3 regions of the Enterococcus sp. AZ196 genome follow, and region 2 is predicted to be linked to each of the others. Evidence: predicted binding sites of a transcription regulator. Region 2 holds the regulator's gene; each other region holds the start of a gene.
The links. Region 2 encodes LexA, which represses DNA repair genes until DNA is damaged. Its sites were predicted from a motif close to CNAACANNTGTTNG; they were not measured.

Region 1 (11,156 bases), on a different contig from region 2:
CAGCGTGAACTTCTTGGGTATCGTTAACAAAGCTTAAACCAAGTAACCCAAAAAAGACTATTGGTGCTATAACCCATGATTTGCCTGATTTGTACATTTTAAATCGCTTTTTCTCCATTTTTCTAATCTCCTATCTATACATAATCAACATAAAAATCAATCGTATACCAAGTTTCACCATTGCTCATTCTAACTTCTCTAGATTTGAATGCCCATACTTTATCTGTCGAACCTTCGTTAACTACAAACCATCCACTATAGTATTTTGAATTTTGATCATTTCTCATAGCGTCGCCTTTTTGCCCCGCTACTGACAAATTTTTCTCTAAAATACCGCTATTACCAATTTTATCAATCGGTTTCGGAGTCGTTGGTTGAGTAGGCGCCGTTGGCGTCGTTGGTTTAGCAGCGACGTCTTTGCCTGAATAAAATGCTACGCCTTCATCTCTCCATCCAGCTCTTTTTAGACTATTACGTTCATTGACATTGACAGTAAAGTGGTGCGTTCCTGATTTTGCATTTGGATTGTACAAACGATAAACTGGTGTGGAACCGCCCGATTGCCACGAAACTCCTTCGTATCGCCATCCATTAGACTTTAAATTATTTACTTCATTCATATTTAAAGTGTAGTGATGATCTCCCCCGTTATTTGGATTAAAGACACGATAGACAGGGGCTCCTTTGCTTGGTGCTTCCCAGGCTGTCCCTTCACTTCTCCAACCAGCTCTCACTACAGATGGAATCTCATTTGCATTTTGAGTGTATAGATGTTCACCAGTATTTGGATTATAAGCACGATATAATGTGGAAGCTTCTGTTTCGGTTGATCCTGCAAATGCTGCTCCTCCAACACCCATTAAAATACCTAAACTGATAACTATTTTCCCTAACTTATTCTTTTTCATCATCTTTTTCTCCTTTTACCCTTTTTTTTTAGTTTATATCTAAACAGAACACATAATTCAGGCTTATTTCTAAAATACCATACTTTCACATTAAAATGGTTCTAGTTTCTTAAACGGTTAGATTATTTCCTAGACGGTTTTGAACCTATTTTTTTGTTTTGTGCTACGAAATGGCGTAGTCGAAAGGCTGAATTTTTTGCGTTTTGTTGCGAAGCTTTTACCATTCACTAGAAGGTTTTGCAAGGGTCGCTTGCGACAACGCTTGCCCTTGCAAGTTCTTCCAGCGTCTTGTGAGAAACAGGGTGAACGCGCTTGCGCGAAGCTTCGACCTGCTTTCGCAACTAGAAAGCGTGTGAAATGGTAAAAATGTAGCGCAAAACCAAAAAATTTATTTAGAAAACAAGTTTTTTAAAACTTGTATCCTTTTTGCCTGGGCGAGCGGAGTTGGAGCTATGCTCCGCTTGACCAGCGCTTTTTTTACTTGATCTATTACGCAACTCCCTATGCAATTTCGTATTCCTGTAAGAGCTGGTGATCGATTTCATAGTATTCAAAAAATTCTTCTGTCAATTGATAGCCTTCTCCCCAATTTGTTCGGATGACTTCTTGTTTTCCTTGATCGATGTGTAGCTTGAGTCGTAATTTTTTTATGATCGTGGATAAGCGAGCCATACAACTATTTGAAGCCGACTTTCCCCACATTTTTTTGCTTAGATTCTCACGACTGATTGACTTGTCCTTCTCAGCCAAGAGAATAAATAATAACTGCCTCTCCGCATTGGTTAACTTCTGTAATGGAATGCCTATTTTTTTCTTTTCGTAGGGCTGAATCTCTGACTCTATCTGTTGCTTTTCCTCAAAATATAATCTTCTCTGAATTTCTTTATTTGCGTTAATAAGTCCATCTTGATAGTCGCTAATGACTTTTTTTAGAATCGCATTTTCGCTTTTCAGTTCTGCTATTTCCCTTTGTAAAAGGAGTGTCTGCTCCCTATTGACGATATAGTTCACTGATCATTCCCCCTCGTGATCGTCTAGTGCTAGTTTCCATGGAAACTGGTTCATTGTCTGTTTTTGAAACATTTACCTCATCATTTTCAATTTGGTAAACTGTTTCTAGCTGCCCGTCTTCTGAGTGACGATACGTCGTCACTAGCTCAAATTCATGATTGGTAATAGTTGTGAAAATCGCTTGCCCGATACTTGCGTTGCCACAATGTGAGACGATCAAGTATTGACGATCTGTTAACCAATGAATAAATTCCTTATACGTAAACTGCTTGCCGCGCTTTTCATGAGTAAAGCGCCGGATCAATACTTTATACTTTTTGCTGTCGGTCATGACTCTATGCATGGATTTCAACTCCTTTATTCTTTATCTATTTTTTTCCGCCTTATTCCCATGAATACGAATATTTGTATTGCCAACCATATCCAACCAAGGATAACTTTTGCTGCAATGACTGCTGCGATTGCGACAGCGACTATTACAATTACTATCCCAAGCGATTTGACGTATAGAAAAATCAGATCGCTTGTTGAACAATTGTTCGTTCGTTTTGCTAGTGAAAAAGCAGAAAACGCATCCGTTCCGACAAGACCACTATCATACTGAGTCGATTCGAACTTCAATATTCTTCTATTTTTCTTAGATACTTGACTGTAGCGAACAATCTTTTTATCTCCTATTCCATCTTTCCAAGATGGAAATAACTCTTTAGGTGACTCTGTTGCATAGGTTTCGTAATACAAACAAGATATCCCTTCAGCTTCTGACTCCTCGTAAATAAAGACGGCTTCATCACAAAAGAGATTTTCAATTCTGATCGCTGATTTGCCTGAAAACAAATTTATGTAATGCGCCCAATATATAGTAAATAGCGTAGCAAAATGCAGTCCTACAATAGCAATAATAAGAACTGCCGATCTAAATAGAACTCCGATACTGTTTTTCCTTGAACTTTCATCATCTTCCCAACGTAACAGAAACATCAGAATCACTCTCCTTGGCTTAATCTGCCTATTTCAATCTTTTCAAGAATAGTCTTGAAATTATGGTCGCTGCAAAAGAAATTCCTAAACAAACAAGTGATTCTCCAAAGCAGACACCTAAACGATACGTAAGGGCAGACACAAACAGACTGACGATAAATAACTGAACAATTCTTTTGCAATCCTTCCTAAGTTCCTGCACCGAGGATCGATTATTCAATAAACGAACTTCTTTAAAGGACTTTGTTGATTGTTCCATAAACATTTCACTCCTATTCACATACAAAACACCAATTATTTATGCTATGCTGATGATTAAGGGTGTTAGGTAACCCCTGTGAAACCAATTCAAATCCATGATAACCAAATACTTAACACCCTTTGACGCTGATTACTTTCAGCGTCTCTCTTTATTTTTAAGCATATAATTCAGCCGTTTGGTTCGATCATGCTATGATGAAATTATAGCTACGAGTATTGGCATGATAACTTTCTAGTTACTCTTCGCTTATCTTTCTTAGCATCAGCCATTGATCGGAAAATCAATGGCTTATTTTTATATCGCTATTTTTAAGAAGTATTTCTTAATCAGTCAGATCATTGAGACTCTAGTGGATACACCGTCTCATTCTCATCACTTTCAAAATTCGGTGCTATCTCAATGACCTCCGGTTCATGTTGTTGCTTCTTCATCATTTCCAATTTTTGATTCGTTCCAACCATAGACCAAGCTATGACTGCCAAGCAAATTAAATTAAGAATGTTGACTATTAATGGCACTCGTTGTTTTCTGTCAAGAACTTGCCAGTGTTCCAGTAAATAGATCACCAGAAACAGAAGAAGTAAAAAGACTAAACCAAACACTACCCAAACCCACACCATAGCAATTCCCTCCTGTGTACCTTCTCTTTTTTCGCACACTTGAAAACAAAAAATAATCTCAACGAGTTTATGGCGTCCGAAACTCGAAACCCTAATAGACAACGGTAAATGCCACTAAATCCTTGTGACAAGTGCCTATATGTAGTGCAGCACACGACATACAAAGAAATCTGAATTTGTTCCAGACTGCTTTCCATGCGCTCTCCCATTACGAAAAGCCCGCTTGGTCTTTCTCCAAGTTTGCGTCAATGTCTTAGACCCCTTTAGTTAGCTGCTCTGATTAGTCCAAGACGCTATGAATTGCTAGACAAGCAATTCCTTTGATTGTTTACCGACTGCTTTTATTGCAGACGTTCATTTCATCAGTTTCACAAATTCTTCGAGTACCGTTTGCTTAGATGACCCATCTTTTCTGATACCACCTACCAAAAGCTTCCCAGTTTCCCACAAAAACTATTCTTAAAATTATTTAAGTAGGTCTTTGAAGGCTTAAAGCCTTGCTGCTCGTTTCCGCTGATTCTTCAAATTGTGTTGCTTGCTTTGCAAATTTTTCAAGCAAGCGAAAAAAGAGAAGAGAATTATTTTTTTAACCGTATCGCAAATATTTACTCATGCCCTTTCCAGTGATCCTCAACGGTTGTTTAGGATCAACTCTTCGAGCAATTAGTCTTTTATCAGAATCGTATACATTCTTGATTCGGGGGTAGATCGTATGGAGCATCACGGTTTCAATCACCCGCTCTCGTTTACAAACTCCCTCAAAATACGTTTCGATTTTCTCAGCTTTTAGTCCATCGATTCGGTAATGACTCATTGTTTTGGGTGCATAGTGCCCTGGCACTCTTCTTTTCCGTTTCTCAAAAACCGTCACACGTTTTCCGTAGTACCCAATCTCTTCAATGCTGATCACTTTTCTCACGCAATTCCCTCCCGTTCTTTATTTGATCTTGCTGCAACCAGGACTTCGCGGATTCCTGTGTTAAGAAAGAATTTAAGATTTTTTCTTGGTTGCAGCAACAACAATACTGACAATATGCTTTGCGCCAGCAGGAAACTGACAACAAAAAAGAGGAGACCACACCCATTAGGTATAGTCTCCTCCCTACTTCTGCCCAGACGATCCACAAAGAAACCCCCGATTAGACTCATTTATTCCGTAAATCCGAAATATGAAATCTGATCGTTAAATTTGTCGCCACTTCCCCATAAAATAAGTGTTTAAGAAAGGCGCACAAATATGGTAAGATAGTCTCGTTGCAGATAGTAATGTCTGCACATTTTGGCAGGAGCCTTGACCCATCTGACTGTTCTTTCAGGATGGAACTTTGCTACTCAATGATCCAGCAATGGAGGTAGGATTCCTTTGTTGGGGAGAGCAGTAAAGCTCGGCTTCTGTCTTTGTTTTTGCCAGCTTCATGCTGACGCAAAATACATATATATCCAGTTTTATTAATTCGTTCAGCAAAAAATCATAATTAATTACGATAATTTGATTGGTCTTCGCAAATAGAGTAACACATTATATTTTTTTAGGAAACCTATTTTTTGACTCTCCAAAAAAATAATCACGATCCCCGATACTTTCCAAAAACATCGATTTATTAATAACGACTATCACTAAACAAATCTTCAAATCTTGAATACTAAGTTATATTAACATCTGTAAAAAACATCTGTCAACGTTTAAATTCACTAAAAACCCCATTAAATAAAGGTTTTTAGTGAATTTTTTGTTATTTTTGAAAACCGGAAGTTCGCGAACGGTGTTATTTTATTTTTCTCAATATTCAATCAATTCTATCTTCTTATCCCCAAGAATCTTACCCGAAAGTGCACCCATAATTTTTTTCTTTTTGGGAACTCTCTCACCTCTGCACGGATAATTCTCCTCAGTGATCTAGTTCATGAAACACAACAAACAACAAATAATCTTGGGCAAAGGCCCAGCTAGAAACAGCAAACACCGATTGTAAACAGGAGCCCAAAGTTGCTAAGGCAACATGCGCTAAAGCGCTACTCAATACGACAAAGCAAGAAGAAGACGTATCATAGATATAATGTATAAGGCAGTTTGCGGGTTTAATTTTTAGCCGGCTCCCGGTTGGAGTAGTTCCAATTGCTCCATGCTTTTTTCGATCGGTAATAGCTGATAGAATACTTCTCTAACTATAGTGCCTGGAACTAGGAAAGTCTCTCTAATCGCGTTAAAATAGGCCTCGCGGACTTCTTTCTTCGTTAAAATGACTGTCCGCATCAACGCTTTAACTGAAGCAATCATAATTCCGCCACCACGTCCGGTCGTAACTCGATAAAATACCTGGTTCGTTTCCTTCAGCTTTTTAAGAGCAGCATCGAAAGATCTCTCCGGTACTCCGATTTCTTCTCTAATTTCTTTCTTAGTTGAGTAAACAAAAGGTTTATACGTGTAGCTTTGGGTCGCCAAATAAGCAAGGATATCTTGCTGCCATTCTTTCGAATGGGATCTCACGCGTTCCTTGCGAGCTTTTTTAAATTTATACCAACCTTTTGGTTGGGAAAATAGCTGATCATCAGTCAAGCTTGCATCGACCCAGGTATGGCAAAGAGTTCGAACTTTGTCTTTAGCAGCTGCTAGATACTCTCCTGAATACGCGCTGGTTATGATCCGATCCAATTCGTTCTCACTGATTGGACTTTCTAGTCTTTCATTCATTTCCATCAAGTTATATTGGCAAGTTTCCAAAGGAGATTCTGACGAATAGTAGGCTAAAGCGAGCGTGAAGAAGACATTGTTTCGGCCGTAAACTCCCTTAGAGCCTCTTAAGCTATTGGAATTCAGCAAAAGATTTACCCAGTTTTCGTCAATTTGACGCCCTTTTTTAGTTTCTTTTCTTGGCATTTGAACGATATCAGCTTTTTTATCTTCAGAAATCGTTATTGACCAATTTAACCACTCCTGGAACGTATAGGTATATGATTCTTCCAAGAACAAAATGTTGTCAGTTCTTGGGATTCTTGCTATCCCGAAGTGATTGCAGCCGATATCTACACCAGCTAAATCTTTAGCCAACTCTTTACGAATATTTTCGGAAATCTTTTTTGCCACATTGATCACTTTAAAGTTCGATTTGCTTGTAACGAATGCAGCATCCTTTAAAACAAAGTATGCCTGGTATCCTTTCGGGGTATCTAAAATCATTGTTGGCATAAAGCCCATACGATCATACGCCGAAAGCACAATTTCCCCATGATTAAACTTTTTACCTGGAAGATCGATGTCAACAACAAAAGTGTTGATCTGACGTAAATTGTTTTCACTATGCCCTTTTACGGTCAGACGTGCGTCATCTGAATAGGTACCATAACGATAAACGTTAGGAGTCCAATGTGTCAGTCCATCGATGTTATCAGCAACTGCTTCAGATGAAGTAATCACGATCCCTCTTGCATATTTCATTAGCTCTTTTGTACGAAATCCGAAGATAGCCCCTTTGTTGCCTTCGTTGCTATCGATTGGTTTAATTTTGCTATTTTTATATTTATAATTTCTAAGTCCATTTTTTAAAATCATAAGAACGCTAGAGCTTGCTTTACTCATTACAATCACCTACTTTCTTTCTCATAGAAAAAAGCATGACTAAAAAGCCATGCCTTTGCAGTAATAATTGAGTTTTTTTCATAACCAAATAAGCCTAAAAATATTGAATTTTTGGCGAAAATTTGATATAGTCTACTCAACAGATAAGTGTTTCCAAAGGCATGAGCTGTCGCAATTCAAGGTCAGAGTTGAATTGATAGACTGGCTCTTTTTTTGTTTTCTTTTTTAAAATACAATACTAATTCATTCTTGTAAACCGCTAAAAAATCATAAGAAACGGTATATTTACACATTTGCGCATTTGCACATTTACATATTTGTAAATGAACTACTAAAGTTTTTTCATTAAATAAATGCAAATCTTGATTTTTTACACATTTACACATTATAAATTGCTTTTACCACACGGTTTGTCTATCTTTGCCTGACATTTGTACTTTTACACATTTACACTTTTGTAAATTAGTCTTGACAGGCCGGGTTTTTCGTTTTATACTCTATTTGCACATTTACACATTTGTACTTATGTAAATATACACATTTTTTTAGGAGGTTTAACATGGAAAAGCAAGAAATTTCAAGGCTGAGTAAACGGCCAAGAGTAATAAACATTGGTAACGAAAAGGGCGGTGTTGGTAAAACATCATTGACACGTTTATTACCTGCGGCTTTAGCAAATCTTTTTGGGTTCAAATCCCTTATCGTAGATATGGATCCCCAGGCAAATACGACAAAATCTCTCTATGTTACTAGAAACATTTACCATGAAGATGAAGTCACTGTATTTGAGAATACCTTAATGAATGGGATAGCAAGAGGTGATCTCTCAGACCTAATTCTAAACGTTATGCCTAATGTTGATTTTATTCCATCTGCTTATGATCTAAAGAGTTTTCCTACATTTCTAAGTAAAAAATTTGGGTTAGTCGACGAAAGTGATCCTGATTATTTCCAAGTGAAAGAGCAACAGTATGCTTACTTTAAACAACTAATTGATGATATTAAAGGTGACTACGATTTCGTTTTTTTTGATACACCACCAACATCATCTGATATAACTGAAGCCGTGTCTTATAGCAGTGACTATATTCTAATCGCATTTCAAACACAAAGTGATAGCTTAGATGGTGCTCGAAATTTTCTTGAACAAACACTTATTCCATTGAGTGATAATTTCAACACAGAGTTTGAAATTATCGGGATTTTACCAAATCAAATGACAAAAGGAAGTATTGAATCAGCAACCTTAAATGATGCTCATGAATTATTTGGATCTGAAAATGTTTTTGAGAACATTGTTCCTTTCACTAAAGCTATCCAAAATATTCCTCGTAACGGTGTTACCTTACGAGGATATTGGAACAGCAAAATGTTTAACGAATCAATCAACCCAATCGCTGAAGAATTAATTAACCGAATAATAATAGTGGAGGAATAATAAATGGAATCTAATAGTAAAAGAATTGGTCTTATTAACAAAAAGAAAAAGACTAATACCTATATCCCAGATGTTAAACCCAAGAATCCCTACACCGGAATTACTGAAACTGAAAACACACCAGCTAAACCATTAACTGAAGAACTAGACTTCAATCTACTAACACTTGAACGAGGTACAATTCGGCCACCACTTGAACAAAAACTAGAATTGGATGCCTTGGTTCAAATATCCGATTATCAATATGCCTATGAACTTTTAGCAGAATTAGTTTACTCAGCGAGAAAGCAGCTCTCAAAAGAGGACGAACAGAAATATCAGTCCGTTCTATATGATCTAAAAAGAAAAGAAGTAAAAAAGATTCAAAAGAAGATTCAGAAAAAGCAAAGGAATCAGGGTTAATTCCCTGATTCCTTTGCTTTTATAATCAAATGTGTAAATTTACACATTTGTATTTTTACGCATTTACACCTGAATTTATAAAGTGATCTACCCGATATCACGCTGATCCCATTTTGTGCTAATAGAATTCCATAAAAGTACACAAGTGTACTTTTTCAATTTTACACATTTGTATTTTTACACTTTGAAGTCTTAGGTCTCAGCTTTAAAGCTGTAGATAGAACTATCTACGTCATCAATTTTGATGAATGTTTTTTTGTAAATGTGTAAATTTACATAATTACACATTTACGCATTTTCACAAGCGTTGCTCTTAAATAGGGGGTTCACGAACCAACTGTACAGAAATTCCCAATAGGAATTTTCATGAAAACTATATAAATGCTGATATACAAGCATTTTATAAATTCACACCCAAATAGTAAAAATACTGTTTAGGCTACAATCGGATATTCTGATCTCTCCATTAAATTTAATAGATTTCCGTTGACAAAAAACGACTCTCAATTTAAACTTATAACGAACATACGTTCGTTATAGAACTAAATCGGGGGTGAGTTTATGGATTGGAATGATAATCCAAAATTTGATTACAATAGAGAGCCTAGTCGTGATATTTTGTGCATCGATTGCAAAAGCTTTTACAGCTCCGTAGAATGCGTAGAACGTGGGCTAAATCCACTTACCACCAAGTTGGTGGTTATGAGCTATCCTTCAGACAATCCAGAGGAACGGGGCAGTGGTTTGATCTTGGCGTCTTCACCGGCTGCAAAAAAAGCTTATGGTATTTCGAATGTATCACGCGCCAGGGACTTACCATTTCCGTATCCTGAAGATTTAGTAATTGCTGCGCCTAGAATGTCATACTATATGAAAAAGAATATGGAGATTAACAACATTTATCGGAAGTATGCTGATGAGAATAATCACTCCGTTTTTTCTGTCGATGAAACATTTTTAGACGTGACAGATTCGCTTAAACTATACGGCTGCAAAACAGCTGATGAACTCGCACGTCTGATCCAGATTGATGTCTGTAGAACAACAGGAATCTACACAACAGTCGGAATAGGGGACAACTGCTGGCTTGCGAAAGCAGCACTTGATCTATACAGCAAGTCTAATCGAAATATGCGTGCAGAAATTCGTTATGAAGATGTTCAGGATAAGTTATGGAATATTACCGATCTAACTGAACTATGCGGAATAGCTAAGCGAACCGCTATACGATTAAATCGATTGGGAATACATACTGTCTATGATCTAGCTCATGCTGATTATTGGCGATTAAAGACTCGACTAGGAATCATTGGTACAGAATTATACGCAAAATCCTGGGGCATCGATCGTAGCTTTATCGGTCAAAAGTACACACCAAAGTCTAAATCCATCGGGAATAGTCAAGTACTGAATCGTGACTACACACGTCGCGACGAGATCGAAGTCGTTATCAAAGAAATGGCCGACCAGGTAGGAACTCGGCTGCGTCGATCAGGCGCAAAAACTGAATGCGTATCACTTTGGGTTGGCTATTCAATGGGGTACATAGACTACGAAAATCCTGATAAGAGGGGATTTCACCAACAAATTAGACTTCCTCTGACCAATTCAAGCAAGGAAATAGCCGAAGCATTATTGATCATTTTCTCCAGGCATTATAAAAGGCAAGACGTCCGAAATATCGGCATAAACTGTTCGAAGCTTACGTATACAAATACCTTGCAGCTGAATCTATTTCAGGAACCGGAGGAGCAAATTAACGATTTTAAAATTGATTTCATTGTTGACACCATAAGAAAAAAATATGGGTTTAAATCGATCGTACATGCGCATAGCTATATGCCTGGATCAAGGGCTATCGAGCGGTCGTCCTTGGTCGGAGGGCATGCGGGCGGCATGTCTGGAATTGAGAGTGATTCGAATGGTACACCGAACTAAAAAAGAATTCAAAAACTAC
Region 2 (11,156 bases):
CACGTGAAGGTGCTGGCTGAGCTTTTGACAGTTGTTCGACTTTGGCTTTCAATCGATCGTTTTCTTCTCTCAATGTTAATAATTCTTTGTTATAAGCTTCATAATCTTTAATTACATTGTCCAAAAATTCATCGACTTCGATTGGATCGTAGCCACGCATTTTTGTTTTAAATTCTTGCTCCAAAATATCATTAGGAGTATAGATTACATTCGCCATTTTTCCACCTCATTAGCTCTAATCTTAATTTACTTTCCTATATATTCTAGCTGATATATCAAAGGAAATCAAACACTATCCCCAAAGTCTGAGGAATTTTCTAAATCATCCATAGTGATCGTAAGTAATTCATAAGAATTTCTTTCTTGATATTTTTCCACATCTGCTAAGAAAAATTTGCTTTTACCAGGATACTCAGTATCATAAACGATCAATGCTGCATCTGTATGCTGCAGCAAAAAATTTACATGATTTTTAAACTGTCCAGGATTCTGATAAGGCTGATGGCTGACAGAATCCACATAATCTGCGGTTTGGACCAGCTCACTCAAATATAATTGATTGTGTTCTTTCCAGTTACTTCCGAAACCTTCAAAGGGAAAAATAATGGCTAACTTTATCTCTGGATAGTCCTGTTTCAATTCATTGACTATTTGACCAGTCCAAATTTCCGTTCCAAGACTTCCGCTGATCATAACCCACTCCAATCCATTTTCGATCAGTGCAGTCAATTCTCTTTTTAAAACATTCTTAATGACTTTCACACGAGGATCTTTCTCGTTGAATATTCCCAGCTCATAGCTTTGATATCCGGTTACGTATAATCGCTGTATTGTTTCATTCATTGCATTTTCCTTACTTTCACTTAAAAATAAAATATCTTTCGAAAAAATTTGCTATAATAGCTAGCAGGAGTGTGATGAAAATGACCTTTCACTACCCTAATGGTCAGCTATTTTCACAAAAGAATCCACGAGAACGCTCATTAAAAAAAGAGACGACGTTTGCTAATCGCGGGATGCGCTTTGAAGAAGCAATCAATCAAAGCAACGAATACTACTTAACTCATGATAAGGCAGTTATCCATAAAAAGCCAACGCCGCTTCAGATTGTTAAAGTCGATTACCCCAAACGCAGCGCAGCAGTGATTAAGGAAGCGTATTTTAGACAACCTTCTACTACTGATTATAATGGGGTTTATCGTGGATACTATCTAGATTTTGAAGCAAAGGAAACAAAAAACAAAACTTCTTTCCCATTGAAAAATTTCCATCAGCATCAAATCACTCATATGCAGCAATGCTTGAGACAAGATGCGATTTGTTTTGTTTTACTGTGGTTTTCAAGCTTAAATCGTTGCTTTTTTCTTTCTGCCCAAGAACTGGTAAACTATTGGAATGAACAGGAAAATGGTAAAAAATCAATACCACTTGCATTAATCGAAACTGTTGGTATCGAGATCACACCGCAAATTGCGCCGAGAATCCCTTACTTGGCAGCGGTGGAACAATATCTTGAAAAAAGGAGTTAATCAAATGGCTAATCCCTCACGTTCGCAGAAAAAAATGCGAGCTTCCCAAGGAAAGAAACCTAAACCTGCACAAAAAAAGAAAGGAAATCGCCATATCGGGTTGAAAATAGCGATTGCAATTGTAGGCTTTCTTTGTGCAGTATTACTTACTGGTATAGGAATCTTTTTCTTCTATGTTAAAGATGCACCAGCCTTAAGCGAAAAGAAACTGGATGCGACTGTATCCTCTAAGCTCTATGACAGTGACGGAAATATCTTTGAAGATCTAGGAGCTGAGAAACGCGAAAAGGTCAGCGCTACTAAGATCCCTCAAGAATTAGATGACGCGATCGTCTCTGTGGAAGATCGTCGATTCTTTAAACACAATGGTGTAGATCCGGTTCGAATCATGGGTTCGCTGATCCACAATATTTCAAATAAGGGCGGTCTCCAAGGCGGAAGTACCTTAACGCAGCAGCTGGTTAAGCTATCTTTCTTCTCGACAAAGGCTTCTGATCAAACCTTGCGAAGAAAAGCGCAGGAAGCTTGGTTGGCAATTCAGCTTGAGAAGAAACATTCCAAACAAGAGATTTTAACCTACTATATTAACAAGGTATATATGGCAAATGGACTTTACGGCATGGAAACTGCCGCTGAAACTTACTATGGCAAAGAATTGCAGCACCTGACTATCGCGCAAACCGCGTTATTAGCTGGTATGCCGCAAGCGCCTAATTCCTACGACCCCTATAAGCATCCAGAAGCTGCAAAGGATCGCCGGGATACCGTGCTTTATACAATGTTGAACAATAAAAAAATTACTCAAGACGAGTATGATAAAGCGACAAATGAACCGATCGATCAAGGGCTGTTACCACTAGAAACGGATAACGAAGAAAGAAAAGTTGCTGATAATTACGTAAAAGAAGTAATTGCTCAGGTGGAAGAAAAAACGGGTAAAAATGTCTATACAGATGGATTGGACATCTACACGAATCTGGATACTGATGCCCAAAATCGACTTTATTCGATTGTAAATGGCGATGAATACGTCCAATACCCTGACGAAGAATTACAGATTGCCGCAACATTAGTTGACAGCAAAACAGGGAAAGTCACGGCACAAATCGGCGGTCGGAATATTGCTGATGATGTTTACTTAGGAATGAACCGTGCAGTAAACACCAATCGAGACTTTGGTTCCACTGTTAAACCAATCACTGATTACGGTCCAGCCTTTGAGTATTTGCAAAAATCAACCGCCGATCGAATTGATGATAAACCGTACTATTATGAGGGAACGAAAACAGAAGTTAAAAACTGGGACAACAGCTATCAGGGAAATATTTCCCTTCGCCAGGCTTTGTACGATTCACGGAACGTGCCTGCGGTGAAATTATTTAATGAAGTAGGACCTGAAAATGTATCGAAGTTCTTGAAGAAATTGAATATTCAATACAAAGATATTCTGCAAGCCAACGCTATTTCCAGTAATACAGAAACCCAAGACGGAACGAAATATGGTATTTCTACCGAGAAAATGGCTATCGCTTATGCGGCCTTTGCCAATGGCGGAACCTATAACGAGCCGCTTTACATTAACAAGATTAAATATCAAGACGGCTCTGAACAAACCTTTGAAAATAAAGGCAAGAAAGCCATGGAGCCCTATACCGCCTATATGATAACCGATATCTTAAAAGATGTGATTACAAAAGGAACGGGCTTCAAAGCGCAAATACCTAACCTGTTCCAAGCTGGTAAAACGGGGACCTCTAATTATACAACCGATGAATTGGCCAAAATCCCTCATTATGGGACAATTTCACCGGATGTAATGTTCACTGGCTTTACGCCTCATTTCTCATTGTCCATTTGGGCAGGCTATGATGACCGAATGAAGCCAATTACTAGTCAATCTGAATATATTGCTCAAGATGTTTATCGCGAAATGATGAGCTATGCTTCAGAAAATGTTTCAAACGAAGACTGGGTTATGCCAGATGATGTACTGAGAATCGGAAATGAGCTCTATGTTAAAGGGGCAACATCAGTTCCGATGCAACCAAGTTACTCTGTTCAAAGCTCGTATTACAACAACTACTTCAGTACAACTGGTTCAAGCAGTGGCCTAGGCTCAGAGACAAGTGTATCGGAATCATCGACTGTTGCTCCACCTGTCAGCAGTGAGGCTCCTTCATCGACTCCGACGCCATCGTCATCTGTTGAACCGCAGCCTTCTCAACCATCGTCAAGCGCCAGTCAACCAGACCCTGCGCCGACACCTGCACAGCAAAATATTCAATCTGCTGTAAATAATAATTAGAAAAAGCCGCTCGAAAATTATTTTCGAGCGGCTTTTAAACGATCTTTGCCATCTTGGCACATGTCTAACAATGGGCATATTTCACATTTAGGAGAACGCGCCGTACAGTGATAGCGACCAAAGAAAATTAAGGTGTGATGACTTTTGACCCACAACTCCTTGGGGATTTTACGCATCAAAGTGGCTTCGACCTCAGTTACAGAAGCATTCAATTTACAGATTCGCAAACGTTTAGTAACTCGCTCGACATGAGTATCGACGGCAATTGCCGGCTCTCCGAAGGCATCTCCTAGCACGACATTGGCGGTCTTGCGTCCAACGCCTGGCAGTTTGATTAGCTCCTCGCGGGAGTCTGGAACGATCCCGCCGTAATCGTCTAACAGCATTTGTGCACAAGCCTTGATATTTTTTGCTTTATTGCGATAGAGTCCAATCGTTTTGATCTTGGCGATGATATCATCCATAGGTGCCTGAGCCAATTCTTCTGGAGTCGGATAAGCTGAAAAAAGTGCAGGGGTAGCTTTATTCACTGAAACATCTGTAGCTTGGGCACTCAAAATCACTGCAATCAATAGCTGAAAAGGCGATTCTGAATGCAGCTCTCCCACCGCGTCTGGAAACATTTGGTACATTCGTGACATAGCTTCCATCGTTTTTTCTTTACTAAGCATCTGGATCTTTCCTCTCTAACCAATTATATAAAGAGACCTTCGGAAGTTCTTCAGAGTGATTTTGTTCATCTTTTTGCAATAGAATCTGCTTCCTGCGGCGTTGCTCCTCTTCTACCTGAGCCTTTGAACGGATGTTTTTCTTTTCCCAGCTTTGCAAGACAGTCTCGATATATTTAAAATTGTACGCTTGATTCAGCACAGCTTCTTGTAGCGCCAGTTCAATCAAAGCCGGTGAATATTGGTCATCGTTCAACCAGTAGCCAATTTTCTGATACTCGATTGGTGATAAGGGACGCCCAAACTCCTGCTCAAAAGATCGCAGCATCTTCTTTTGTGCCGCTAAATCATTCTTTTCTTCTGCTTCAAAGCGTTCTTGTTCCTTCAATATGTTCAATTTTTCGAAAGCGGGAAGCAAATTATAGCGGTCACTTTGTCTTCCGTTTTCGTCCGGAGTTGTTTCAAGAGTGACAAACTCTTTTTCAACTAAGGCATTCAGCACACTGTATATGTTTTCTGTTGTGCTCCCCATATTTTTAGCGATAGCTGCCAAATCAGGGAAGTCCTCTCCCCCTTGATGCGCTGCATAAAGCTGCAACCACAGCATAAATTCATTTGTATTCAAGCCAAGCTTTGTATAGTTTTGTAATAACAGATTTGAGATTGTAGTCTCTCCGCCAGTTAGATATTCTTTTAGTGAAATCATTTTGAATCCTCCGTTCCCATTTAGTTTACACTAAAAAAACAGGAAGTCCAATCCTGGAAAATGTTTAAAACAACACAAAAAAAGGAGGGGAGCCCCTCCTTCTTTCTTTATTCAGCTTCTGCCAAGGCAGCTTGAGCTAAAATATTCAGATAGTTCCATGGACGGTCAAAGTGTGGCTGGAAGAAGAAGTCCTGTAAGGCTAAATCCTCTAACGTCATCCCGTTTTGGATTGCTACTGATAATGTATTCGCAGATTGAGTAATATCGTATTTTGAAAGGAACTGTGCACCTAGAATCTTATTCGTTCCCTTTTCCGAAACGATCTCCATCAATACATTTTCTGTTGTCGGCATAAATTCTGGCCGGTAATTGTCTTCAATCACTGTTACATTTACGTCGATACCATTTAGTGCCGCGCTTTCTTTAGTAAGCCCTGTAGAACCGATTGTCCAACCAAATAAGTATAGCCCTGAGGTTCCTTGTGTTCCACGGTATTTCATTTTTTGTTCAACTAAGTTTTGACCAACCAGCATCCCTTGGCGTACGGCATTTGTTGCTAATGGGATGTATTGATCCTGACCTGTTGGGTTGTAATGAACAACTGTGGAATCACCAGCAGAGAAGATATCTGGATTGCTTGATTGCATATATTCGTTCACTTTGATCGCTCCGCTTGGAAGCATATCTACTTTCCCCTTCAACAAATCTGTATTAGGACGGAAACCAACACATAGGATCACCATGTCCGCATCAAACTCTTGGCTGGCTGTTACCACTTTCGTTACAGTACCAGAATCATCCGCCACAAATTCATTCACATTTTCGCCTAAAGCTAATGTTACGCCCCGATCAACTAATTCTTTCTCTAAAAGATTCGTGAAAGGCTCATCTAGGTATTTATTCAAAATTCTTGATAGGCCATCGATCAAAGTCACTTGCTTGCCAGATTCAGCAAACGCTTCAACTAATTCGATCCCAATATATCCGCCACCAACAACAACGACTTTTTTTGCATCTTTGGCTTGTTCAATGATGACATTTGCTTGGTTATAGTTTTTACATAATAAAACATTTTTTGATTCGATTCCCTTAATTGGCGGAATGATTGGCCAAGAACCGGTAGTTACCACTAATTTATCATAATCGACAATTTTTTCTTCATTGGTTTTAAGGTCTTTTGCTGTTACTTTCTTCGCTTCTGTATCAATGTTTGTTACATCGTGTTCCATGTTCACTTTTGCACCTAGAGAAGTAAGTTCCTCAGGATTAGAATAGAATAAACCTGCTGGATCCTTAACAACGCCCCCTACATATAAAGCGATTCCACAAGATAAGAAAGAAATGTTGTCATTTCGCTCAAAGACTGTCACCTCAGCATCTGGGTGGTTTGCTAAAATATTTTTAACGGCTGCGGTACCGGCATGCGTACATCCTACTACTACTACTTTCATTGTCGTCCCTCTTTCGTTTAATCGTTTTTTTGTTTGCAATCTTTTGCACAAGGATAGTATAACAGAATTTAAATTCTGTCTAAATAAATTTGCTCACGAATAAACATTTTTATTTTTTACAAAGAAAATATGTAAGCACAGTTAAAAAGAAGTGTCACAGTAAAATATTATGTAAACTAATGATAGCAAGTCGTAACTATTAATCTCTGTTTCAAATACCTAATATAGGACAAAAAAAGTTGAGAAGACATCTCTCCTCAACTTTACCTATTACAATTATAACTCGTTAAATGTATTTACAACATTGCTTACTGTGAAACCAAATTGTTCTAAAACGTAATCTCCAGGGGCTGAAGCGCCAAAATGATCAATGCCAATCATTTTACCTTCTGATCCGATATAACGTTCCCAACCAAATGGAGATGCGGCTTCGATCGCTATACGTTTTGTTACGGATTTTGGTAAAACAGATTCTTTGTATGCTTCATCCTGTGCTTCAAATAAATCAAAGCTTGGAAGAGAAACAACAGAAACGTCTTTTCCTTGTGCTTTTAATTCTTTTTGTGCTTGAACCGCTAGATTCACTTCAGAACCCGTTGCGATTAAGATGCCATCTGGTGTATCTGATTCTGCTTTAGAGATCACGTACCCGCCTTTAGCTACGCCTTCTTTGGCCATGTCTTTGCTGTTTGGCAGCACTGGCAAGTTTTGGCGACTTAATACTAAAATCGTCGGTTTGTTTTTCGTTTCCAACGCTTGAATCCATGCAGCAGATGTTTCATTGCCATCAGCTGGACGAATCACTTGTACATTCGGCATGCAGCGTACACTAGCTAATTGTTCAATTGGCTCATGAGTTGGTCCATCTTCTCCGACAGCCACTGAATCGTGGGTTAATACATAAACGACTGGCAATCCTTGGATCGCAGACATACGAACAGCTGGACGCAGGTAGTCAGTAAATACGAAGAATGTCCCGCCATAAACACGAGTTCCGCCATGCAGATGGATACCATTCATTGCACTTGCCATCGCGAATTCACGAACACCAAACCAGATGTTGCGGCCTTCATAAGAGCCAGGCTGGAATTCTGGTTCATCAGCGATTGTTGTATTGTTAGAACCAGACAAATCAGCTGAACCGCCCCATACATTAGGAACTGCCTTGGTGATTGCTTGGATCGCATCTTTACTTGATACACGGCTTGCTTGCGCAGTGCCTTCCTCATAAACAGGCAAAGACTCTTCCCAGTTTTCTGGTAACTCGCCAGCGAAGGCCAGCTTGAACTGTTTCGCCAATTCAGGATGCGCCTTTTCGTAGTTAGCGAACATCGCATCCCAGTCAGTTTCTGCTTTTGCCCCTTTATCATTGATTTCTTCTTTAAAACGTTTTGCTACTTCTTCTGGTACTGTAAAGTCAGGATATTCCCAACCATATACAGCTTTAGCAGCATCAATACCGTCTTGACCGATTGGTGCACCGTGAACAGCTGAAGTCCCTTCTTTAGGAGCACCGAAACCAATAACTGTTTTGATCTCGATCAATGAAGGTTTGTCCGTTTCCGCTTTTGCTTCATCAATTGCTTTAGAAATTGCTTCTAAGTCGTTGCCATCTTTGACCAAAATATGCTGCCAGCCATAAGCTTCATAGCGAGCACCAACATCTTCAGTGAAGGCTTTTGAAGTAGGTCCATCTAATGAAATGTCGTTTGAATCGTACAATACGATCAATTTTCCAAGCTTCATATGACCTGCCATAGAGCTAGCTTCCCCGGAAACACCTTCCATTAAGTCGCCATCTCCACATAGTGCATACGTATAGTGATCCATGACATTAAAGCTGTCACGGTTATAAGTCGCCGCTAAATGGGCTTCAGCCATTGCCATCCCAACAGAAGTCGAAATACCTTGACCTAAAGGACCTGAAGTTGCTTCAACACCATCTGTATGTTGGAATTCAGGGTGTCCTGGTGTTTTACTTTCCCATTGACGGAAATTTTTCAAATCATCAATCGTTACTTGATAGCCTGCAAGATGTAATAAGCTGTACAACATTGCAGAACCATGACCTGCAGATAAAATGAAACGGTCGCGGTTTGGCCAGTTTAATGAAGTAGCTGGATTAACATTTAAATGTTTGGTCCATAAAGCATAAGCCATTGGCGCCGCACCCATTGGTAACCCCGGATGACCTGAGTTTGCTTTTTGAATTGCCTCAATACTTAACGTTCTGATTGTGTTTACACCTAGTTGATCGATTTTGTCGAACAAATTACTTCCTCCTTTTTGGTCATAAATACTTTAATTACAGATTCATTGTAACCGATTTATTTTGACTTTTCAATCACTTACCAACAAAAGATTTACTTTCTGTTGTGTAATCCTTTTTTCTTTTGAATCTCTTTTAATTTCTCTGGTGTAACATCGTTGCCTTCTGGATCAACGACCTTCATCCCTTCGATGTGATGGCGCATTCCACTGCGGAAGGAAGCGATATACTCTTCCCGTAAAACCTTCTGTTCATGCGCTTCCGCATCTGTTAAGCCGACTGTCTTTTTTTTCTTAGCTAATTCGTTGATACGTGCAATTGTTTCATCATTAATCATCTTGAGCACCTCTTTTCCCTTTCTAATTATACATAAAAAAAAATAAGTTGAAAGTACAAACAAATGCGAACGCTTGTTTGATTTGTTCAGATAACTATGCTACACTAAAAAAAACGAAAGAAGGTGCGGGCATTGGCAAAAAGAACGGAAACAAAACAATTAGAAGTTCTACGTTTCATTCATGAACGCGTTGAAGATAAAGGTTACCCACCCACTGTAAGAGAAATTGGAGAAGCTGTGAGTCTTTCATCTACTTCCACAGTCCACGGACACTTATCCAGATTAGAGAAAAAAGGTTGGATACTACGCGACCCCACAAAGCCAAGAGCAATTGAATTGACCATTACAGGTTTAGAAAAAATAGGAGCTACTCCGCAAGTGATCCCTATGCTAGGTGTTGTCACAGCCGGTGAACCGATCTTAGCTGTAGAGGAAGCATCGGACTTCTTCCCTGTTCCTCCAGATTTGTCGAGTGAAGAAGGCAGCCTATTCATGTTAACGATTCGCGGCGAAAGTATGATTAACGCTGGTATCTATGATGGTGATCATGTCATCGTTAGAAAGCAATCGACAGCAACAAATGGTGAGATCGTCATTGCTATGACTGACGAGAACGAAGCTACGTGTAAGAGATTTTATCGCGAATCGAATCATATTCGTTTACAACCTGAAAATGATGAGTTGGCACCACTTATTTTCGACAATGTTTCTATTCTTGGGAAGGTCGTTGGATTGTACCGCAACCATATTTATTAATCGGAATTTACTTCCGATTATTTTTTTCTTTACAAAACGAACAAACATTCGTATAATGAATATACAAACACATGTTCGCATGATAGTAGGATGTCTGTTCCGCTTTTCCCGATAAATAATTAAAACTAGATTTACAGTCTAAAAATTAGAACAAGTTTAGCGGAATGATCTACGTGGTGAGAATAAACCTCATTTTTGACTTTAGTAAAAATGAGTTCATTAATACGAATTAGGAGTGATTATTGATGAAAGCAGTAAGAAGATTTGGTTTGATTATCGCTGTATTGTTACTAGGTTTATTGATTGGTAAGTTAGGTTCTTTAGCTACGATCGTCATTTTTTCTGGCTTGTTCCTTGTTTGGTTTATGTTGTGGGATGAACGGAAGTATGCACAGCATTATGCTGAACGTCAATATGATGAAGATGATATCGAAGAAGAACACTATTATAAAGAACCGGCCGAAGATTTTTATTATGTGACTTGTGATCAGCACTATCATAAATCTGCTTAAAAATTAATCCCCAAGCTGTTAGATTTTTTTCTAACAGCTTTTTTTGTATGTTTTGAAAACCATAGGCTATGCCTATGGTTCCGGAGAGCTTCCAGCGTGGTATTAAAAAAGCCTCCCAAAATTGATAAACTGATGATGGTTTCCCGACCGCATCACAATCAAATTTAGGAGGTATCCTTATGATGAAGGATAAAGAAAGTTTAGCACACTCAAAATGGAGATGTAAGTATCATATTGTATTTGCACCAAAATATCGTAGACAAATCATTTATGGGAAATATAGAGAAAGTATCGGAGCAATCATCCGTAAGCTTTGTGAAAGAAAAGGGGTAGAAATTCATGAAGCAAATGCTTGTAAGGACCACGTTCACCTCCTTGTCAGCATTCCACCAAAGCTAAGTGTGGCTCAATTTATGGGATATTTAAAAGGAAAAAGCAGCTTAATGATATTCGATCGACATGCGGAGTTGAAGTATCGATATGGGAATCGTAAATTTTGGTGTCGCGGATACTATGTGGATACGGTTGGTCGAAATAAGGAACAGATAGCAGAATATATTCGTAAACAACTCAAGGAAGATCATGTAGCGGACCAGTTAACATTGTTTGAAGAAGTAGATCCA
Region 3 (11,156 bases), 2.6 Mb from region 2:
TATAAGCGAAAAATATTGGACTGAAATCTATTTGTAACATCTAATTTTTTTCTTTTATGGTATCATATTTGAGGTGGATTCTTATGTGAAACGACCTTCAATAATCTTACATTTTTTTCACTTTTTAGGAAAAAATTTTTTCAGTTATTTTATCTTATTTGGAAGCTTGGCCTTATCAGCTTTCTTTTATCTTTCAGTAAACAAGCACACTATATATGGTGTGTTTTTCTTTTTTGGCAAAAAAATAATACTATATATCGTTGCAACCACATCAGAAATACTATATGATTGATAATGAACTTTAAAGGAATGGAGTTGTTTGCAATGATGGAAATCCACACAAAAGATTCGTTGTTCAACGAATATCAACCGTCGCTAAAAAATATTAAGGTCGTAAAACGTGATGGTCGTCACACAGCATTTGATGATCAAAAAATTTATGATGCCTTGATCAAAGCAGAAACGAAAATCAAAGGATCGGTCGATCCTCTGGCTCATGAACGTATCCAGTCAATTGTTGAGCGAGTAGATGCAGAAATTTCAGAACGTTTTACTAGCGATATTAAAATATATGAAATCCAAAACATCGTGGAGCATACATTATTAGAACACAACGAATATGAGCTGGCAAAAGAATATATCAATTATCGGACACGCCGCGACTTCCAACGCAGCAAAGCGACCGATATCAATTTTACGATCGGTAAATTAATCAATAAGGATCAAACGGTCGTCAATGAAAATGCCAATAAAGATAGTGATGTTTTTAACACACAACGTGATTTAACTGCAGGGATCGTCGGCAAATCAATCGGTTTAAAGATGCTGCCTCCTCACGTGGCAAACGCGCACCAAAAAGGAGACATTCATTATCATGACTTGGACTATCATCCCTATACACCAATGACTAACTGCTGTTTGATTGACTTCAAAGGGATGTTGAACAATGGCTTCAAAATTGGGAATGCGGAAGTTGAAAGTCCAAAATCGATCCAAACAGCAACCGCCCAAATCTCGCAAATCATCGCTAATGTGGCATCTAGCCAATATGGCGGTTGTTCGGCAGACCGTACAGATGAGCTATTAGCTCCTTTTGCGCGCCTAAATTACGATAAACACTTAAAAGATGCAGAAGAATGGATCGATAATCCTGAAAAGCAAAAAGCTTTCGCAAAACAAAAGACACGCAAAGATATTTACGATGCCATGCAAAGTTTGGAATATGAAATCAATACTCTGTTTACTTCAAATGGACAAACACCTTTCACTTCTCTAGGCTTCGGTTTGGGAACTGATTGGTTTGAACGTGAGATCCAAAAAGCAATCTTACAAATCCGAATCGAAGGTTTAGGCAGCGAAAAACGGACAGCGATTTTCCCTAAGTTGATTTTCACCTTACGTCGCGGAACAAACTTAGAGCCAAACGATCCAAACTACGACATCAAAGAACTTGCGTTAGAATGCGCAACAAAACGGATGTATCCGGATATCTTGAACTACGATAAGCTGATCGAATTAACAGGCAGTTTCAAAGTACCAATGGGCTGTCGCTCGTTCTTACAAGGCTGGAAAAATGAACAAGGTGAAGAAATCAATGCTGGTCGGATGAACCTTGGAGTTGTTACATTAAACTTGCCACGAATTGCTTTAGAATCTGGCGGCAATAAAGAAAAATTCTGGTCATTATTAGAAGAACGGCTTCAAATCGCAAAAGATGCCCTAGTCTTCCGAATCGACCGTTGTAAAGAAGCCACTCCAGCAAACGCACCAATTCTTTATCAATACGGTGCTTTTGGCAAACGTTTGAAACGTACTGATGCGGTTAATGAATTATTTAAGAATAAACGTGCAACAATTTCTCTAGGTTATATTGGCCTTTATGAAGTAGCCAGTGTCTTTTACGGTGGAGAATGGGAAGGTAATGATGAAGCAAAAGAATTTACCATCGACATTATGAAAGATTTGAAGGAACACGCAGATGCTTGGGGTAATGAATATGGCTATCACTTTAGCGTTTACTCAACACCAAGTGAAAGCTTAACGGACCGCTTCTGCCGTCTAGATACTGAACGTTTTGGTATCGTTGAGAACATTACGGACAAAGACTACTATACTAATAGTTTCCATTACGATGTTCGAAAAAATCCAACACCGTTTGAAAAACTAGATTTTGAAAAAGATTATCCTAAATATTGTTCCGGCGGCTTCATCCACTACTGTGAATACCCTGTCTTGCAGCAAAATCCAAAATCTTTGGAAGCTGTCTGGGACTATGGTTATGACCGTATCGCATATCTAGGCACGAATACTCCGATCGATCATTGCTACGAATGTGGTTTCGAAGGCGACTTCAAACCAACAAAACGTGGTTTTGAATGTCCACAATGCGGCAATCACGATCCGAAATCATGCGATGTAGTGAAACGGACTTGCGGTTACCTAGGAAACCCTCAAGCACGTCCGATGGTTCACGGTCGTCATGAAGAGATTGCATCTCGTGTAAAACACATGAAATAATAAAGGTTTGCAAAGAACGACATTCGTTCTTTGTGTTGGACAACAGACTATTGACAGGGACGGCGTTCTTTGCCGCTCCCTGTTTTATTTGAAAGGTGAAAAATATGCGTAATCCTAAACCGAAAGAATGGCTGGCAAGTGAACTAAGTCAACAATATATCGCTGATTATAAGGCCTTCAATTTTGTAGATGGTGAAGGCGTCCGCAACAGTCTCTATGTCAGCGGCTGCCCCTTTGCCTGCGAAGGCTGCTTCAACGCCGCTTCACAAAATTTCCGATACGGCAAACCATTCACACAAGAACTAGAAGACCAGCTGATCACTGATACAGCTCATGATTATGTCCAAGGTGTTACCTTTTTAGGGGGCGAGCCTTTCTTAAATACTCAAGTCTGCTTGAAAGTGATCGATCGACTTCGCTCCGAATTTGGCGATAGTAAGGATATCTGGTCTTGGACCGGTTATACGTTTGAAGAACTGCTGCTAGATAGCGAGGATAAATTAGAAATGCTGGGCAAGATCGATATCTTGGTCGATGGTCGTTTTGATATCTCAAAGAAAAATTTGATGCTGCAATTCCGCGGCAGTTCAAATCAACGAATCATTGATGTCAAAAAATCTTTAGCAAAGGGCGAAGTAGTGATTTGGGAAAAGCTTCATGACTCAGAAAAAGCCTTTGAACAAATAAAAAAGAGCGAACTAATTTAATCGCTCTTCCCATAATGGCAGCACAATATTTTCATAGGCGACGGGATCTAGATTGGTCAAGGTAATACCGACCAATCGGATCCCTTTTTCTACGCCGCCAATCTCTTCCCAAATCAAGCTCGCTTGAGAAAATAGCTCTTCTTTCTTTTCTATGTAATATGGCAAAGTCACGCGTCTCGTGACTGTTGTATAGTCCGCATAACGAATCTTGACCACCACCGTTTTACCGTGGCGCTGCACTCGTTTTAATGAATGCTCAACTTTTTCCGCCAGTTGTCGCAATTGAGTTAATACTTCATCCTCTGTTGTTAACGGACGACCGTAAGTATGCTCTTTGCCTACAGATTTACGCTCGCGAGTCACGCTTACTGGTGAATCGTGAATCCCTCGGACCTTACGATATAAAGAGTAACCCATTTTGCCAAACTCCTGAATCAAAAACATTTCACTCTTCTCATACAAATCCGCACCAGTAAAGATGCCAAACTCATTCATTTTTGGCACCGTCTTCTTACCTACACCATGAAACTTTTCGATCGGCAATCGTTTCAAGAAAGTAACGGCTTCTTCTGGAGAGATCACAGTCATACCTTTAGGCTTCTGATAATCAGAAGCCAGCTTAGCTAAAAATTTATTATAGCTGACACCAGCAGAGCAAGTCAGCTGAAGTTCTTGCCAAATATCCTGCTGAATCATTCGGGCGATTTTAATGGCTGAACGTGCATCAATCTTATTTTCTGTCACATCAAGATAGGCTTCATCAATAGAAACTGGTTCAATAATATCAGTGTATCGGTGAAAAATGGCTCGGACCTGTTTTGAAACCGCGCTGTATTTCTCGTGATCACCAGGCTTGAAAATTGCTTGCGGACACAGCTCAAACGCCTTCTGTGCACTCATAGCAGAATGTATCCCATATACCCTTGCCTTGTAATTCGCTGTAGTTACAACACCCTTCCCGCCCGTATCAGAGGGATGGCGTGCGATCACCAGCGGATGTTTTGCCAGTTCAGGATCATCCCGCTCTTCGACTGAGGCAAAAAAAGCATCCATATCCATATGAATAATTTTTCTCGAGATATCATTTTTTAATGGAAATACCAACTCAGCCATCATTTTCGCCTCCTCTTCCATCCTTCTTCCATTAACTATTATACCCGAACGTCTGTTCACAGACAATTAATCATGCTGGAAATAAGAGGAACTTAAGAATGATGCGTTAGTAATAAAATGATAGCACTCAATTTTAGCGAACTCATTTATAGTAGTATTTTTTCTAGTGTGGGGAAATCAGCCGATTTTGTATACATACTATTCGACTAATCTGCTAAATCAAAAAAAAAATAGACAGTTTTCACTGTCTATCGTTCAATCAGATTAACTTTACGGATCATCAGCTTGTCAGCAGATCCTCGTTGAAATTCTTGGGGTTCGCCGAAAATTTCAGCGTAAATGACTTTATTATGCTCACGTCGACGCAGCTGATAGATAATTTTCCCCGTATCTTCCAGCTCTTTCATCATTTCCGTCACACCGCCGAAACCAGTTTTTTTGGTAATGAATCCTGTGGCCACCATTCGTTCATCTAAATACCTAGCAGAGATAACTGAGCCCTTTGCTAGAGTGGTTCTCAACGCCGTTGCCAACTCTTCCAATTCTTCTGGAACTGGTAATTCTCGTTCTACTGGCTGATATAAAGTATCTCGTAAAGTATTTAATTCCTCCACCAACGCTTCATATTGTTCTTTAGTAAGCATTACACCAGCAATTTTTTCACGGTTAAAGATATAAACACCAGTCTCCGCCTTGCGAGCTTGAGCAAAAACATCCATTGGTGATTTTTTTACTTCTGTAATCGAAGATGTCGGAACATCTAGTTTTCGTAATCCCACTCTGCTCTCCTCCTAATTTCATAGCCTCTCTAACGAAAGAGCTAAATTCTCTTTTATCTGTACCTCATTTTATTATTCGCGCGAAAAATAGTAGCGTCACACGAACTAAAATGGCGTCCTTTACGTAGTCTTCATCATTATAGCATAACCTTTCTTGAAGAAAAATCTTCATCTTACTTTCCTTATTTAGAACATATAATTTTCTCATATCGTTCTTGAATCGAAAATGAAGAAGCTAGATTTGGGGTTGTTGTTAGCGCCACATGATAGCTTGTAAAAACAATATTTTTCAAAGCTAACGCCAATTCGTCCACTCGGCAATTAGTCAACATAGGGATCTGCCGTTTTAACTCTTTGCCAAGACGATAATACGTTTCTGCTACAGCACCTTGCTCCCATTTCAGATTGAATATTATTAATGGAAGCCCTTGATGTATTCCAAAAAACAGATCAAAAAGCTTAACCGTGAATGTATTTTTTAGTACTTCACTTTCAAAAGCAAGTACCTCCTTAATAATTTGAGTCGCTTGCTGCACTTCTAGATATAAATCCGTTTGATAGTTTCGATGACAATGATAAAAATCCGTAAAAAGCTGAAAATGATAGCGCATATGATCAAAGAAGAAAAACTCCGCAAACTTCGACTCTATACCAAATTCTTCAATGAAGGATTCAATAACTGATTCATCAGGGAATAGAGCTTTATTAATCGGCACTCCAGGATAATTTCGATAATAATAATCTATCTGCTGATAAATCTCATGCTCCTCAAAATAATAGAAATCTCTCAAATAGCGCAGCTGTAACAAAAATATTAACCCTTGTTCTCCCAATAAATTGCCCGTTCGACGATTGGCTGAAAGATTCAAGCAAAGCAAATGCTGATTTAGCTCTTTAAATTTGTTATATTCGATTTCCGTTGAAGCGTGTCCCCAAAGATATTGTCGAAACAGTTGAAAACGTGGATCAGCCATCAATAATCCTCGGTAAAGTTCTGAATATTTTGTTTCGTACTGCTGATCTATCTGCCAATATTTTCCTTTTGAAACATATCCCTTTTGCTGCAATTCATCAAGATGTCGTAAAACTGTTCTCGGGCTTGTCTTTATATGCTTAGCTAATTCTCCTACCGTATATCGTTCTTCTCTTAGTAATGCAATTAATTGTAGCTGTCGTTGATTTTTCTTTCTCATTATAAATTGCCAGATCATATTTTATATCCCCTTTTCTGTTCATTGCAATTCCTCTAATTTAAAAATAGCACAAAACATGGGAAAGTTTTTATTCAACTTTTTGCAAAAAAAAAAAAGCGTCTGAATAATCAGACGTTTAGTGTCATGGCATTGATTGCCACAATAATTGTACTTAAAGACATCAAAATCGCACCAACCGCAGGGCTTAAGAGGATTCCCAATGGAGCTAAAACACCTGCAGCAAGCGGGATCGCTAAAATATTATAGCCTGCTCCCCACCAAAGATTTTGGATCATTTTACTGTGTGTTTTTTTTGCTAAACGTACAAATTTTAAGATATCCTGTAAATTACTGTTAGTCAAAACAACATCAGCAGAATCAATTGCAATGTCGGTACCTGCTCCAATCGCCATACCAATAGAAGCTCTCGCCAAGGCAGGAGCATCATTGATTCCATCACCCACCATCATTACCTTCTTACCTTTGTCGGTATAGTCCTTGATAATTTTTTCTTTATCATCTGGCAGAAGCTCACTATAAAATTCTTTAATATCCAAGTAATTAGCTACAGCTTCAGCAGCTGATTTATTATCACCAGTCAACATAACAGGTTCGATGCCAGCATTTCGCAAGCTCTTGATAAAGTCTCGAGCTTGTTCCTTTAATGTATCGCCCATCGCGAAGAAAGCAATCAGCTGATCATCAATCAATAGAAAAGATATCGTATTGCCTTGAGCTTGATACTCATTCAATCTATCTTGATCAAAACTTAATTGACGTTTCTCAATTTCCTTCTGATTAGCTAAAATAACTTGGTGGCCTTCCACCGTACCTCGAACTCCAACACCCTTTAAGGTGGAGACATCTTGTGCTTGATAAGGGGAGATGTTTGACGAATTCAAATAATTCATGACCCCGACTGCTAGTGGGTGATTGGTCTGACTTTCTAAAGCACCGATATATTTCAGTACTTCAGATTTATCCATATCGGCTAGTTCCTCCACACCAGTCACTGTAAATTTCCCCTCTGTCAATGTTCCTGTCTTGTCCAAGAACACATAGTCCAATTGATTCCCTTGTTCCAATGCTTGACGACTTTTCAATAATAGACCATTTTTAGCAGCTAACGAAGTAGAACGAGCAATAACTAAAGGAATAGCTAATCCTAACGCGTGTGGACAAGCAATAACAAAGACCGTCACCATCCTGTCCAAGGCTTGCGGCAGATCAGCAACGATCAGCCAAGCGATAAAGGTCAAGATACCCGCAGCTAATGCTACATAGAACAACCATTTGGCTACTTTATCAGAAATCGATTCAAGCTTCGATTTTTCTTGCTGTGCTTCCTTCACCATGGTCATAACTTTTGCTAGATAACCATCTTCGCCTGTTCCGGTCACCTCTACCTGAATCGTCCCGTCACCATTAACAGATCCGCCGATAACCGTATCACCGATATTTTTCTGAACACCTTTGGATTCACCGGTTACTGCTGACTCGTCCACAATCGTTGAACCATCGGCAATTTTACCATCAGTCGGCATCTTATCTCCGGCACGTACAAGCAAAAGATCACCCGAATGAACATCTTGCAGTTTTACTTTTTGGGTCGCACCATCGGCCTCAAGTTTAGTAACTTCGTCCGGTAATAATTCCGCCAGTTTCTTTAACGCATTGCTAGCATTAGAAACAGCACTCATTTCTACCCAGTGCCCCAACAGCATGATTACGATCAACGTCGCTAATTCCCAGAAGAAATCCATCACATGGTCATGCGGATTAACCTTATTGGCAACAAACGAATATAAACTATAGATATATGCCACTGATATCCCCATCGCAATCAAGGTCATCATGGCTGGACTCTTCATTTTTAATTCCATTTTAGCGCCGCTCAAAAAAGGCTGTCCGCCATAAACAAAGAGAATCGTTGCCAAAACCAACACGACCCATTCAGAGCCAGGAAAGGTAAATTGGAATGGCAGCTTCATCCCCATCATTGGTGAAAGAACGATGATCGGGATCGACAAAACAAGTGAGAGCCAAAACTTCTGTTTGAAATTTCCCATATGCATTGAATGATCCATTCCTCCATGATCCATATCGTGATGATCATGCTCGCTCATTCCATGATTCATATCGTGATGGTCGTGTCCACTCATCGAATGAGCGTTTTCCATCGATTCATCCATTTTTTCTCCTTGCTTCATCACAAATCCCTCCTAATTCATTTCATCGAACCTATATATAACCAATCTCAGTAACTACGAAAAGCGGAATGGTCATCCTACAATTTTTTCTGATTTAAGCTGAGCGAGTTCAGCAATACGCTAACCGAACTAAAAGCCATCGCACCGCCAGCAATAATTGGATTTAAAAATCCTAATGCGGCGAATGGAATACCAATCACATTATATAGAAACGCCCAAAATAAGTTCTGTTTGATTTTCCTTAATGTTAATTTTGATAGTCGGATACTTTTCTCAACTGACAAAAGATCACTGTTCATCAATGTGATATCTGCTGTCTCCATTGCGATATCTGTCCCGCTCCCCATCGCAATACCAATATCAGCTAACGCTAGAGCTGGCGCATCATTAATCCCATCACCAACCATACCTGCCGATTCGCCTTTTGTCTGAAGCTCTTTAACAACTTGTGCTTTATCCTCAGGTAAGACTTCAGCAATGATATCTGATGCCTCCAAACCAACTTGTCCGCCTATATAACGAGCTGTCTGCGGATTATCGCCAGTCAACATTTTCACTTTAATACCTAGCTCATGTAATGCCTCAATAGCAGCTTTAGAAGATTGCTTGACTTGATCTGTTACCGAAATCATCGCCAACAACTGTTTTTGATTGGTCAAAAACATGACTGTTTTTCCTTCTTCTTCTAACGCTAACACACGTTCTTCAGGAAATGAAATTTTCCGCTCTCTCAAGCCACGCTTTGATCCAACAAAATAAGAGTCTCCGTTAATCAATCCAGTAACACCCTGCCCTGTCAAACTCTCAAAATTTTCGACTGGCAACATTTCTACCTGATCTTTCCCATAAAGATAGATAGCTTTTGCTAGTGGGTGCTCCGATTGTTGTTCCAAACTTGTTAGATACACCAAAGCCTGAGGATCAAATGCTTCAAAATCTGCCACTACAGGTTTTCCTTCAGTAATCGTACCGGTCTTATCTAAAACAATTGTTGTCAAATGGGCAATTTTTTCTAGCGCACCGCCGCCCTTGATTAGAATGCCTGACTTCGCGCCTAAGCCAGTCCCTACCATAATTGCTGTTGGCGTCGCCAAACCTAAAGCACAGGGACAAGCGATTACTAGGACAGATACGCTGTGGACAATCGCTTGCTGCCAATCGCCAGTCAAAAGACCTGTCGCTATCAGGGTAATTAAGGCGATTACTAAAACGGTTGGAACAAAAACTTTTGAGATTTTATCAGCAATCTGTTGGATTGGCGCTTTCTCTCCTTGTGCATCTTCCACCATTCGAATAATCCGTGAAAGTACCGTCATACTTCCAACTTGTGTCGCATTAAACTGTATACTCCCAGTCGTGTTGACTGTTCCTCCAAAAACCTGATCGTCGATCATTTTATCAACTGGCAAGCTCTCCCCTGTCAGCATACTTTCATCGATTGTTGTTTGTCCGGCAAAAATTTTTCCATCAACTGGAATCTGCTCTCCAGGTCGAACGCGAAGAAGATCCCCTACCTGTACATCTTCAATTGGAACTTGCTTTTCTTCTCCATCAACGATGATAGTTGCCGTCTTAGCCTGCAGACTCATAAGTTGTTTGATTGCATCACTCGTCTTTGTTTTCGCCTTTTGCTCCAAATACTTGCCTAGCAAAATCAGTGTAATAATCATGCCACTGCTTTCAAAATACAAATCCGAATTATAAGGGTTGAAGAAACCGTTATATATACTTAATGCAAATGCTGCGGATGTTCCCATCGCCACTAAGACATCCATATTCGGTGCTTTTGTCTTCAAAGCATGATAAGCACCGCGATAAAAGCGTTGTCCGACACCAAATTGGACTGGCGTGACTAAAATTAGCTGAACAAGAGGCAAATGCAGAAAATGCACCCAGCCCGCATGACTGCCTAGCAGCATCGCAATCATTGCAATCATCAAAGGAGCCGTCAAAACTGCACTCAAGATTAAATCACGTTTCATCTTTTTTAAGTAAGCTGCTTTTTCCTGTTCGATCTTTTGCTTATGAGCATCATCAAACAGTATCGCACCATACCCGATTGCTTCGACTCGTTGAATCAACTTTTCTGTGGTCAAGCTATCATTAAATTGAACCGTCGCTTTTTCTGTTGCTAGATTCACATTTGCCTCTAATACACCCTCAGTTGCCTTCAGTTCCTTTTCCACTCGAGCAGAACAGTTGGCACAAGTCATACCAGTAATAGCAAATGTTTCTACTGTTGCGTCTGCCACTTTAAATCACCTCAGTCTCATACCCTGCTTCAGTTACTGCTGAAGCGATTTGGTCTGCTGAAACTTTTGAATCATCGAATTTTACGGTTCCTTGCTCCTTCTTCAGATTGATCTTCACTTTATCAATACCTTCCAAACCATTTATCGCCTTCTCTACGTTTGCCACACAGTGATTACAGCTCATTCCTTTAATCGCAAATTGTTTTTTCATTTTTTTCGTCTCCATTCTTTTTTATCTCTTTTATTTGAATCATCCATTCTATTGATGATTCCTGCATTCACATTGTCCGGGGATGCAATTACACTCAATTTTTTCTACAGTCTTCTTATTTACTAGCTGCTGTTTGATTTGTTCGACATCTGCATCAGTTAATTCTGCCTCTGC

Region 1: a site for LexA is predicted at 9,720-9,733, ahead of IGI67_RS25520 (Y-family DNA polymerase). Genes of this name have one in related genera too.
Region 3: a site for LexA is predicted at 4,383-4,396, ahead of dinB (DNA polymerase IV). Genes of this name have one in related genera too.

The regions. Positions count from the first base shown of each region.
Region 1 covers NZ_JBIPAM010000003.1:36,873-48,028, reverse strand. The annotation lists gene IGI67_RS25575 (C39 family peptidase) at 1-118, opposite strand, end outside; gene IGI67_RS25570 (hypothetical protein) at 135-908, opposite strand; gene IGI67_RS25565 (winged helix-turn-helix domain-containing protein) at 1,410-1,919, opposite strand; gene IGI67_RS25560 (hypothetical protein) at 1,900-2,262, opposite strand; gene IGI67_RS25555 (hypothetical protein) at 2,277-2,900, opposite strand; gene IGI67_RS25550 (hypothetical protein) at 2,929-3,159, opposite strand; gene IGI67_RS25545 (hypothetical protein) at 3,498-3,782, opposite strand; gene traE (type IV conjugative transfer system protein TraE) at 4,369-4,701, opposite strand; gene IGI67_RS25535 (primase C-terminal domain-containing protein) at 5,869-7,359, opposite strand; gene IGI67_RS25530 (ParA family protein) at 7,919-8,797, shown strand; gene IGI67_RS25525 (replication-associated protein) at 8,801-9,199, shown strand; gene IGI67_RS25520 (Y-family DNA polymerase) at 9,761-11,137, shown strand; gene IGI67_RS25515 (hypothetical protein) at 11,121-11,156, shown strand, end outside.
Region 2 covers NZ_JBIPAM010000001.1:702,813-713,968, forward strand. The annotation lists gene gpsB (cell division regulator GpsB) at 1-217, opposite strand, end outside; gene IGI67_RS03370 (DUF1273 domain-containing protein) at 286-843, opposite strand; gene recU (Holliday junction resolvase RecU) at 924-1,529, shown strand; gene IGI67_RS03380 (PBP1A family penicillin-binding protein) at 1,534-3,834, shown strand; gene nth (endonuclease III) at 3,852-4,505, opposite strand; gene IGI67_RS03390 (DnaD domain protein) at 4,498-5,208, opposite strand; gene IGI67_RS03395 (FAD-dependent oxidoreductase) at 5,316-6,659, opposite strand; gene tkt (transketolase) at 6,936-8,930, opposite strand; gene IGI67_RS03405 (DUF896 family protein) at 9,023-9,265, opposite strand; gene lexA (transcriptional repressor LexA) at 9,398-10,021, shown strand; gene IGI67_RS03415 (hypothetical protein) at 10,267-10,533, shown strand; gene tnpA (IS200/IS605 family transposase) at 10,713-11,156, shown strand, end outside.
Region 3 covers NZ_JBIPAM010000001.1:3,343,007-3,354,162, reverse strand. The annotation lists gene nrdD (anaerobic ribonucleoside-triphosphate reductase) at 325-2,517, shown strand; gene nrdG (anaerobic ribonucleoside-triphosphate reductase activating protein) at 2,622-3,224, shown strand; gene dinB (DNA polymerase IV) at 3,216-4,337, opposite strand; gene IGI67_RS16095 (hypothetical protein) at 4,586-5,116, opposite strand; gene IGI67_RS16090 (winged helix-turn-helix domain-containing protein) at 5,299-6,327, opposite strand; gene IGI67_RS16085 (copper-translocating P-type ATPase) at 6,438-8,519, opposite strand; gene IGI67_RS16080 (heavy metal translocating P-type ATPase) at 8,597-10,771, opposite strand; gene copZ (copper chaperone CopZ) at 10,773-10,982, opposite strand; gene IGI67_RS16070 (CopY/TcrY family copper transport repressor) at 11,031-11,156, opposite strand, start outside.